DNA from 3 places in the Glutamicibacter sp. NPDC087661 genome. Region 3 is predicted to be linked to each of the others. Evidence: riboswitches for the same ligand, from Rfam matches in the RefSeq annotation. Region 3 holds a riboswitch; each other region holds the start of a gene.
What was found. A riboswitch is a leader RNA that binds a small molecule or an ion and turns the genes downstream of it on or off. The one in region 3 is predicted to bind S-adenosylmethionine.
Positions count from the first base shown of each region.

Region 1: another riboswitch for S-adenosylmethionine. It lies ahead of ACIOTN_RS12095 (flavin reductase family protein); the one in region 3 lies ahead of ACIOTN_RS09770 (acyl-CoA dehydrogenase).
Region 2: another riboswitch for S-adenosylmethionine. It lies ahead of ACIOTN_RS13990 (bifunctional o-acetylhomoserine/o-acetylserine sulfhydrylase); the one in region 3 lies ahead of ACIOTN_RS09770 (acyl-CoA dehydrogenase).

Region 1 covers NZ_JBIUWE010000004.1:132,927-136,196, forward strand. The annotation lists gene ACIOTN_RS12090 (long-chain-fatty-acid--CoA ligase) at 1-942, opposite strand, end outside; SAM riboswitch class IV at 1,320-1,436, shown strand; gene ACIOTN_RS12095 (flavin reductase family protein) at 1,531-2,031, shown strand; gene dnaB (replicative DNA helicase) at 3,100-3,270, shown strand, end outside.
Region 2 covers NZ_JBIUWE010000005.1:116,899-120,168, forward strand. The annotation lists gene ACIOTN_RS13980 (GNAT family acetyltransferase) at 1-357, shown strand, start outside; gene ACIOTN_RS13985 (VOC family protein) at 419-1,063, opposite strand; SAM riboswitch class IV at 1,236-1,355, shown strand; gene ACIOTN_RS13990 (bifunctional o-acetylhomoserine/o-acetylserine sulfhydrylase) at 1,447-2,790, shown strand; gene ACIOTN_RS13995 (homoserine O-acetyltransferase) at 2,793-3,270, shown strand, end outside.
Region 3 covers NZ_JBIUWE010000003.1:98,657-101,926, reverse strand. The annotation lists gene ACIOTN_RS09775 (LLM class flavin-dependent oxidoreductase) at 1-383, opposite strand, end outside; gene ACIOTN_RS09770 (acyl-CoA dehydrogenase) at 441-1,772, opposite strand; SAM riboswitch class I at 1,788-1,879, opposite strand; SAM riboswitch class I at 2,147-2,248, shown strand; gene ACIOTN_RS09765 (ABC transporter ATP-binding protein) at 2,254-3,075, shown strand; gene ACIOTN_RS09760 (aliphatic sulfonate ABC transporter substrate-binding protein) at 3,161-3,270, shown strand, end outside.

The DNA of each region.
Region 1 (3,270 bases), on a different contig from region 3:
TACCTCGATGCCCAGCTTCTGCAGCTTGGAGATGATTGCCGGGGACGGGGGAGCTCCTGCGGTGGTGATGCGCAGTGGCGCATCGAGCTGGTGGGCGCGGGTGGAGTCGGCGATGATGGAGCAGACGGTCGGAGCGCCGCACAAGTGGGTGGTTCCAAGATCCTCGATGGCATCCCAAACGGAATCTTCGCGCACGCCGCGCAGGCACAGGTGCGTTCCTCCCGCTGCGGTGACGGCCCATGGAGTGCACCAGCCGTTGCAGTGGAACATCGGCAGGGTCCACAAGTAGCGGGTCTTGGCGGTGAAGCCCTGGTGGTGCGCTTCGCCCAACGAGTTCAGGTAGCTGCCGCGGTGCGAGTAGAGCACGCCCTTCGGCTTGCCGGTGGTGCCCGACGTGTAATTGAGAGTGATCGGAGCCCGCTCATCGGCGATGGCGTAGGGAAGTCTTTCATCCGAGGCTTGTGCGATTAGCTCGTCCAAGGTGGCGTCCACGGGCACGTCCGGACGTTCTCCGGCGTACTGGTCATCGGTGATCTCGATGAGCGCCTCCAGCGTTGGGTTATCGCGGCGCAGGGTCTTCGTGTTTTCCAGCAGCTCTGTGTCGGCAAGCATCAGCTTGGCAGCAGAATGATCAATGATGTATTGCAGCTCGTGGGCCGAGAGTCGGGTGTTCAGGGCAACGAGGACTGCGCCTGCCAGCGGTACGGCGTAATGCGCCATGAGCATTTCGGGAGTATTCGGTGCCAGCACGGCCACGCGGTCGCCCGGCTCAATGCGAGCCTTCAGCGCCTGGGCAAAGCGGTGCACCCGTGCTTCGAATTCTTCATAGGAGAAGATGCGAGTTCCATGGATGACGGCGGTCTTCTTCGGATAGGCCTCGGCTGTGCGTTCCAAGAAACGCAGTGGGGTCAATTCTGAATGGTTGGCCTGAATCTCTACCATGGTGTGGCTATTCCTCAATCGTCATCGATGGTTACGGAGAACAATAAGCAGGAGTGTGACTCAATGCACTCCATGACCAATAGTGGCATGAACCTCAGCGTCATGCCGGGAAACCAAGTTTCATTACGGTGGGCGGTAGGGAATTCGCGCCAGGGCCCCGAGCCCAGGGGAGGCGTTAGTGTTCTGCCGAATCAAGGGCGGCGGAAGCCTGCTGCGATCATGGGGGCCGAGTGGTTCAAGAAGCGCGGCGCATGGCGAATAAAAGACTGCCCAAGGACTCCCCGTGGGGCCTTGGATCGAATATTGCGTCGAATATTGCGATTTGCGAAGTGAAATGTTTGACGGTTGTTCGTCATGAGCCATATCGTTTTAAACAGAATCAAGAGCATCAGCTATAAGCCCTGGCTTGCTGATCGGCAACCCTCTCAACGGTAGTGGGGTGCTCCAGGTGAGGATTCGGTTCCACGCAAAATGTGCTGGAACAAGTACCGCACACGGCGCGGAACTTCAGCCCAAGCGGCTTCGAGTAACGAGAAGCCAATGCTTGCAGGCTACTGCGCGGTGGGCAAGACCCAAAGGAATCGAGCCATGTCATTGAATCTTGAACTTGACCCGTTGACCCTGCGCAAGGTTTTCGCTCAGCATCCATCAGGGGTAGCCGCCCTCTGTGCAGAACTGGATGGCGTGAAGACGGGAATTGTCGCTTCATCGTTTACCGTGGGAGTTTCCCTCGAACCTGCACTGGTGATGTTCGCCGTGCAGAAGTCCTCGAACACTTGGCCAAAGCTGCGCGAAGCTGGCCGCATTGGCGTCTCAGTGCTGAGCGAACGCAATGATGGTGTCTGCGCTCAGATTGCCTCGAAAAATGGCGACCGGTTCCGCGGAATCGATACCTATTCCTCGGATCAGGGCGCGCTCTTCGTCAACGACTCAACGTTGTGGCTGGAGACTTCGATCTACAACGAGGTCGAAGCGGGGGATCACTGGGTAGTCCTGATGGAAGTCCACGGGCACCGCACCTCCGAGCACTCGCCACAGATCTTCCATGATTCGCGGTTCCATTCGCTGCCGATTCCTGAGCTCGTATAAGCGCTTCGCATCTTCCAAAGCTCCGGCCAGATCAAATCATCGATCTGGCCGGAGCTTTTTGAATTCCGGTTAGGCGGGTTGAGCCGTTCCCCGCAGCCCTCGACACCGGCAATGCCCGTTCTCTCTCGCCACCCTGAAGACGTGGCAAGATGGCTGGCAATCTCATGGCCTGCCATCTTGGGCCAGCTGCCCCAGGCATTTGGCGATAACCTCGTCATCAAAGTATCTGTCGCGAGAAACCTTGAACTCGCCATATCCGCCACCCGCCTGGGCTGTCGAACAGAACCGCGCAGGTAGCTCATGGATCCTCGCTGCACGCTGGACCAGAGTGGCAGCGAATTGCCGGCAACCCTCGGATGGGGTTTCCGAGCCATGCAAAGGCTGCGCATCACAAATGAAACCGGCGCTTTATGGGGTCTTCACTGGCGCGCGTCGCGGACGCGAAGTGGCGAGAGTGCGCCGGCAGCCCAGTCGCTGATCCAGGTTCGCCCGCCGAGTCGTTGCACACATTAAGTTATCCACCGCCCCCGAACGCAGAAACCCTGGCCGATTGTGGACTACTGGAAGATCCGGCCTTGCTGGCGAATTTAATCCACGGTGACTTAGGGTTTTGTAAATTCAGCAGTATCCACAAGGTTATCCACAAAACTGTGGACAAGACATGGGCAAATGTGTGCAAAGGGTGAAAAACCCCGGGAACTGGGCGATTAAGGGTGTTGATAACCTTGGGCCGGTTGGCGTGAGCTTCAATGAATTAATTTTCTGTCCACAGGTGTGCGAATACAAACAACCAAGTCAACAGATATTAATGATACGTAGAGTGGGGTAATCCACAGAGTTCTCCCCAGACTGTGAACAGGGAAGTCCACAGGTAGAGGAGTGTTATCCACATATTCTGTGGATAATGAGGTTTACGCCTGTTAATAACAGCCCTAGTGTTGGGTTCGGGAGAGAAATATCCACAGGCGCCTGACATCCAAATGTCCGTATCGACTGACACGATGAAGCGTTGCCATGAGGCAAGGATAATTTTTCCCAGCGGGTCAATAGGGGATGGAAGTGTCTGCAATGAGTGCTGAGCCGGTTTACGAAGGACGAGATTCCGACGCAGGGCGCAAGCCGCCACAGGATATCGAGGCCGAGATGTCGGTCCTCGGTGGCATGATGCTCTCCAAGGACGCCATTGCTGACGTCGTTGAATCCATTCGCGGCACCGACTTCTACCGTCCCTCCCACGAA
Region 2 (3,270 bases), on a different contig from region 3:
ACTGGGCTGACTCGTCCGTGGAATGATGCGCTCGCCGACGCCCGACGGGCTTTGGCCGAGCCTACTTCCACGGTGCTGTCCATCGTTGAGAACGATCAACTCATGGCTACTGCGATGGTTGGCCATGATGGCCACCGAGGTTGGCTCTACTATGTTGCGGTGGATCCGTGCCGGCAGGGCAACGGCCTGGGAAGGGCGCTGGTGGATGCTGCTGTCCTGTGGCTGCGGGATCGCGGCGTGCCCAAGGTGCAGCTCATGGTCCGCGGGGAGAACTCTGCCGTCATCGATTTCTATGAACGACTGGGCTTCGAAGATCAGCACGTCGTGGTCCTGGGGAAGCGGCTGGACCGGCCTTAAGGAAAAGAAAGTAGGTGGGGACGCCATTGTCCCCGCCTACTTGCGATCTCTGCGGAACTGTTTACAGCACCACGGTTCCGGACTCGGTCTCAAAGGTAACCGACATGATGCCCGGAGTGCCATTCGGCGCTTCATATTGCATGGTGACAGCGCCCAAATTGACGTTCTGCGGCTGGCCCAGCCAATCCAGCACCCGTTCACGCGAGCCGGCGATGGAGATCTGGCTGATGGCGCCGGCAGGTTCCAGCGCCTTGGACGGATGCAGCTCCTCGGATCCTTCATCCCAGGAAATCAGGTACGGGCACTGCGGATCGGCGATCAGGCCCTTGATGCCAATCTGCTGCCAGGTCAGTTCGCGGCCATCAGGGAACTTCCGGTTGCCCGGCACCGACTTGCGGCCCAAGCGGTCCTCGGCACTGGATAGATCCTCCACCGAGACGCACCAGCCCATCCAGCCGCCGCCGAGCTCCGAACGGGCGCGAACCGCCTGTCCGAAGGGTGCCTTGTCGCTGGCCGGGTGGTTCAGGACTTCAACCACCTCCAGGTACTGGCCATGCTTGAGCGGGAAGATGACATTGCGTGTTCCGAATCGTGGATGCACGCCGCCCTTGACGAATTCCAGTCCAAGGGACTCGGAGATTCTTTCAGCGGTTGGCAACAGCCCGTCCGGGCCGCATGCATAACTTACGTGATCTAGCCTCATCATGTGCCCATCATGACAACATGTGATGCGAGTCTCTACTTAGGCACACCTAAGTTCCGTGATGCTATCGAATACTCTGCGATGAACCTGCAATATTCGCGAAATATGACCGATTGAGTCCAATCACCAGCCCTTGCGTTGCAAAGATCTTCGGTTTTCGGGCAAACTGGTACCAGGTCATGAGTCCCAGTAACAAGCCCCGGCTTACTGGGCGGCAACCCTCCAACCGCGGTGGGGTGCCCCGGGTGAAGACCTGGCCCTTGAACGCACAAGGCATCAAGGACAAGCGCGGGTTACCCCTGGAAGTCGTCACGATATGGTGCTTCCTGTCGGTGTCTTTTCAGTGGCGTACCCCCATAGTCATGAAACGCTATTTGGAGGAAACCATGAGCAATAACTGGTCATTTGAAACCCGTCAGATCCACTCCGGCCAGACCCCGGATCCGACGACCGGGGCACGGGCTCTCCCGATTTTCCAAACCACCTCTTTCGTCTTCCCCAGCGCCCAGAGCGCTGCTGCACGTTTCGCGCTGCAGGAACTGGAGCCGATCTACACCCGTATCGGCAACCCGACCACCGACGCGGTGGAAACCCGCATCGCTGACCTGGAGGGCGGCGTTGGAGCACTGCTGCTCTCCTCGGGACAGGCTGCCACCACTTTCGCCATCTTGAATTTGGCCGAAGCCGGCGACCACCTGGTGGCCAGCCCCAGCCTGTACGGCGGAACCCAGAACCTGCTCAAGCACACGCTCAAGCGCCTGGGCATCGAGGTCACCTTCGTTTCCGACCCGGACAACCTGGATGATTGGCGCGCCGCGGTGCGTCCGAACACCAAGGCCTTCTTCGGGGAAACCATCTCCAATCCGCGACAGGACGTCCTGGACATCGAGGGCATCTCGGCGATCGCCCACGAAGCTGGCGTGCCGCTGCTGGTGGACAACACCCTGGCCACCCCGTACTTGATCCGCCCGATCGAGTGGGGCGCGGATATCGTGATCCATTCAGCCACCAAGTTCCTCGGCGGACACGGCAGTGCCATTGCCGGTGTCATCGTGGACTCGGGCAACTTCGACTTCGCCAAGGACGCCGACCGCTTCCCGGGCTTCAACACCCCGGACGAGTCCTACAACGGCCTGGTCTTCGCCCGCGACCTGGGTGTCAACGGCATCCTGGGCGCCAATCTGGCCTACATCCTCAAGGCCCGCGTGCAGTTGCTGCGCGATTTGGGTTCCTCGGTTGCGCCGTTCAACGCGTTCTTGATCGCGCAGGGCCTGGAAACCTTGTCGCTGCGCATTGAGCGCCACGGCCAGAATGCCGTAGAAGTTGCCAATTGGCTCGAATCCCGCGAGGAAGTGCAGAAGGTCGCCTACGCAGGCCTGAAGTCCTCGCCTTGGCATGAGCGTGCGCAGAAGTACAGCGATCAGGGCGCCGGCTCGATCATCGCGTTCGAACTGGAGGGCGGTTCGGAAGCCGGCCAGGCCTTCGTGGACGCACTGGTATTGCACTCCAATGTCGCGAACATCGGCGACGTGCGCTCATTGGTCATCCACCCGGCCTCCACCACCCATGCCCAGCTCTCCGAAGCTGAGCAGGTTGCGGCCGGCGTGAGCCCGGGACTGGTGCGGCTGAGCGTCGGACTGGAGAATATCAAGGATATTCTGGCCGATCTGGAACTGGGCTTCCAAGCTGTTGCAGCCCTCGAGAACAAGGAACTGCAGGAAACCCTCTAGGCATGGCATCCATTGTGACTACTGAAGATACTCTGCGCGCCGAAGAGCTCGCTGGCGGGCAAGACGGCATTTTGCGCCGTAAGTCCGTGGGGGAGCACCACTTCGAATTCGGTGGATTCCTTCCGGACGTGGTGCTGGCCTATGAAACGTGGGGGACGCTAGCAGCTGATGGCTCCAACGCGGTGCTCGTGATGCATGCGCTCACCGGTGACGCCCACGTTGCGCAAGGCGATTCGCAAAGCGCCGGCTGGTGGGAAGAGCTCGTAGGCCCCGGCGCCACGGTTGACACCAATGAGTACTTTGTCGTGTCCATCAACATGGTGGGTGGTTGCAATGGTTCCACCGGCCCCTCGTCCTTGGGCGACCAGGGCCTGCCCTACGGTTCGAGCTTTCCCTTCGTCACCATCAAGGACTCGGTGCGCCTTGAAGCTCGGCTGGCCAAGCAACTGGGAATTGATTCCTGGCATGCGGTCATTGGCG
Region 3 (3,270 bases):
AGGTGGTCCAGGGTGGCCAAGCGGCGGGCGAAAGCGTACGGGTGCTCATAGGCGGTACCTGCGGTGACGCCGAAGCCGAGGTTCTCGGTCACAGCGGCCATGGCGGAAACCAGCATCATCGGGTCGTTGACGGGCGCCTGCGCGCCGGAGCCCAGCGGGGTCACGTTGGTGCCCTTGTACACGTCGTAGGTGCCCAGCACGTCGGCAAGGAACAGCCCGTCGAACTTCCCCTTTTCCAGCACCTTGGCCAGGTGGGTCCAGTAGCCCAGGGTGTTGTAGGTCGAGGCCTTGTCCTGCGGATGGCGCCACAGGCCCGGCGACTGGTGCACCACGCAGTTCATGTCGAATGCGTTGAATAGGATCTCGCGCTTGTTCTCGCTCATGGCTTTGCCCCCATAGGTTGGTAATCGTGGAAAGTTGCTGGTGTGCGTCGCAGGCCCTCAGGTCCGCTGGGTCGAATCTTCGCCGGTGACGGACAGCCGCTGCGGCTGGACCCCGTTGATCTCGTAGTCCCCGACGATGCGCGCCTTGTAGATCGCCGGGTTATGGGTGGCGATGGTGCGCGCATTGCGCCAATGCCGGTCCAGGTTGCAGCCGCTTCTGGTGGAAGAGGCTCCCAGTGCGTCGAAGAGCTTGCTGGTCACGCCGATGGCCAGTGGCTGCACCACGGTTTGCGCGCGGTTGGCGGCCAGCTCGCATACGGCGTAGCGTTCCTCGTCGTTCAGTCCCGGATCGCCCAGGGCCGCCTCGACTTCGAGCACCGCGCCGATCACCACCGAGTCGGCGGCGAAGGATTCTGCGGACACCTCGCCCACCAGCTGCAGGACCTGAGGTTCCTGGTAGACCGGAACCCCGGTCCCGGTGGTGAAGATGCGGGTGCGCGCCTGCACCGCGCTGCGCAGGTCGTTCAGTGCGGCGCGGGCAATGCCTGCCTGCACGGACATGAGCACCAGCTGGAAGATTGCCGCTTCGGAGTCGTTGCGTTGCTGCGGCATGAAGCAGTCCACCGGGACCTGGTGGAATTCTGTGGTGCCGGTTCCGGTGAGGCCCTGGCCGAACCCATCCCAGTCGTCGAGGATCTTGACGCCGCTGCGCTGGGTGGAGACCACGGCGATCTGGCGGCCGGCGAGCTCCGGGTGGGCCACGGCAACGGTGGTCCAGTCGGCAAAAATGGTGCCGGTGCAGTAGTACTTTTCACCGTCGATCACCCAGCGCCCGTCCACGGTGCTGGCCTTGGTGTTCAAGGTGCCCAGGGCGTTGCCACCGCGTTCGGTGTAGGCGTTGCCGATAATCTGCCCAGCAGCGATGCGAGCGACCCACTTCTTGCGCAGCTCTTCGTCCTCCAGCGCCAAGACGTTCTCGACGAATGCGATATGCGCACGCCACAGCTGGCCTACGTGGGAGTCCGCCTCGGACAGCTCGATGAGCAGACGGAAGACATCCACCAGCCGTGCGCCGTAGCCCCCGTCGGCAACGGAAAGGCGAAGCGCACCGAAACGCTCGCGATTCAGCAGGCCTACCTGCTCGAAAGGAAGCACGCGGTTCAAGTCGCGGTCCTTGGCTGTCGCGGCGATCTGCGCAAAAACGGGACGGAAAATTTCGGCCAGCCGGTCGTATTGCTCATCCGCACTTGGTCCGGGGGTGATTTTCAGCAATTGCCTGGTCGGCAGCTGTTCTTCAAACTTGTCCAGGTCCATTGCGGTGGCCTGCGAAGGGTCACTGACCTGGTTGAAGTCCAGTCCGAGGGCATTGTGCGATTCACCAATAGGCATCAGGGTTCTCAATTCTTTCCATCGGTCCTGGCGGTAGCACCGTCCCGCTATTGGGGTGGTTGCTGCGGCGTCGTGGAGCCAGATCTCTCAGCCGCTCTGGATGGGTCGTAATTCATTTGTAACGGTAATAAACCGGCGTTTCCAACCCGCGAAGTCACATTTCGTCCTAGTGCCGGCAGTGCCCATCTTCAAATTTCACAGCCTAATCCGCGTCCTGCCGAAGATGAGTTGCAAAGTTTTGCTTAATGTCGAGCAAACCGGCCTGCAATAAAATAAATAACGAAATTTCTGGGCAATGTGAGGTAGTTGTCGAAGATTTTTTCATATTACGCAAGATTTGCGTTCAAATCGTTCGACTCGTTGTAATGGACACGTAACCATCCCGAGCGGCCGAGAGATCTGGCTCCACGACGCCGCAGCAACCACCTTTGGAGTTTTGCTCTGCAGGCCGGTGCTACCGCCAGGAACGATGGAGATGAACATGACTCTTTCCTTTGCAGCGCCCGAGGCAGCTCCCGTTGCCTCAGCTTCAAGCGCCCTGGACGTGCAGTTCAGCAACGTGTCGCGAACCTTCACCACCAAGATGGAAAGCCGGACCGTCCTGGCCGATATCAACCTGCAAATTCCAGCAGGTCAAGTCGTGGCCATTCTTGGAGCCAGCGGTTGCGGAAAATCCACGCTGCTGCGTTCAGTATCGGGCTTGGACCACCCCACCACCGGCACCATCCGCACCGGCACCCGCGAGGTCACCGGCATCAACGAGTTATGCGCCGTTGCCTTCCAGGAGCCCCGGCTGCTGCCATGGCGCTCGGTTCGCCAGAACATTGCACTGGGCCTGGCACCGGAAACCGATAAGCGCGCCGGCAACTCGCTGATCGATGAGTTGATCGAGCTGACCGGTCTGAGCCATGCAGCCAGCTTGCGCCCACGCGAGATCTCCGGAGGCATGGCGCAGCGGGTTTCGCTGGCTCGCGCGCTGGCTCGGCGCCCGGGTGTATTGCTTCTTGATGAACCCTTCGGCGCCCTCGATGCGCTGACACGCTTGAAGATGCAGGATCTGCTGCTCTCGATTCACGCATCGTTCCCCACCACTGTTCTCATGGTGACCCATGATGTGGACGAGGCGTTGACTTTGGCTGACCGCGTGATTGTTCTGGGGCGAGGCGCTGGGCATAGTGCAGCGGGCGTCATCGAGGATCTGTCCATCTCAGCTGTGCATCCACGCCGGCATACCGATGAAAAGTTCGTTGCAGATCGCCTGCACCTATTGCGCCTGCTCGGCGTCGACCCAACCAACCATTAGTCCCGGCCACGCCGTGGGTCCCGAACCATTCGTCCCCTTTACCTTTTCACCTACACCGCTTGCACGCACAATTCTAGGATTCTCCATGCTTTTGAACCGTCTCACCCGCCGCACTGCATTGTCCGCCGCCGCCTTGATCGTTGGCGCAGTTGCCCTGACCGGCTGTGCTGGCGAAAACGCTACAGCCTCCTCGGA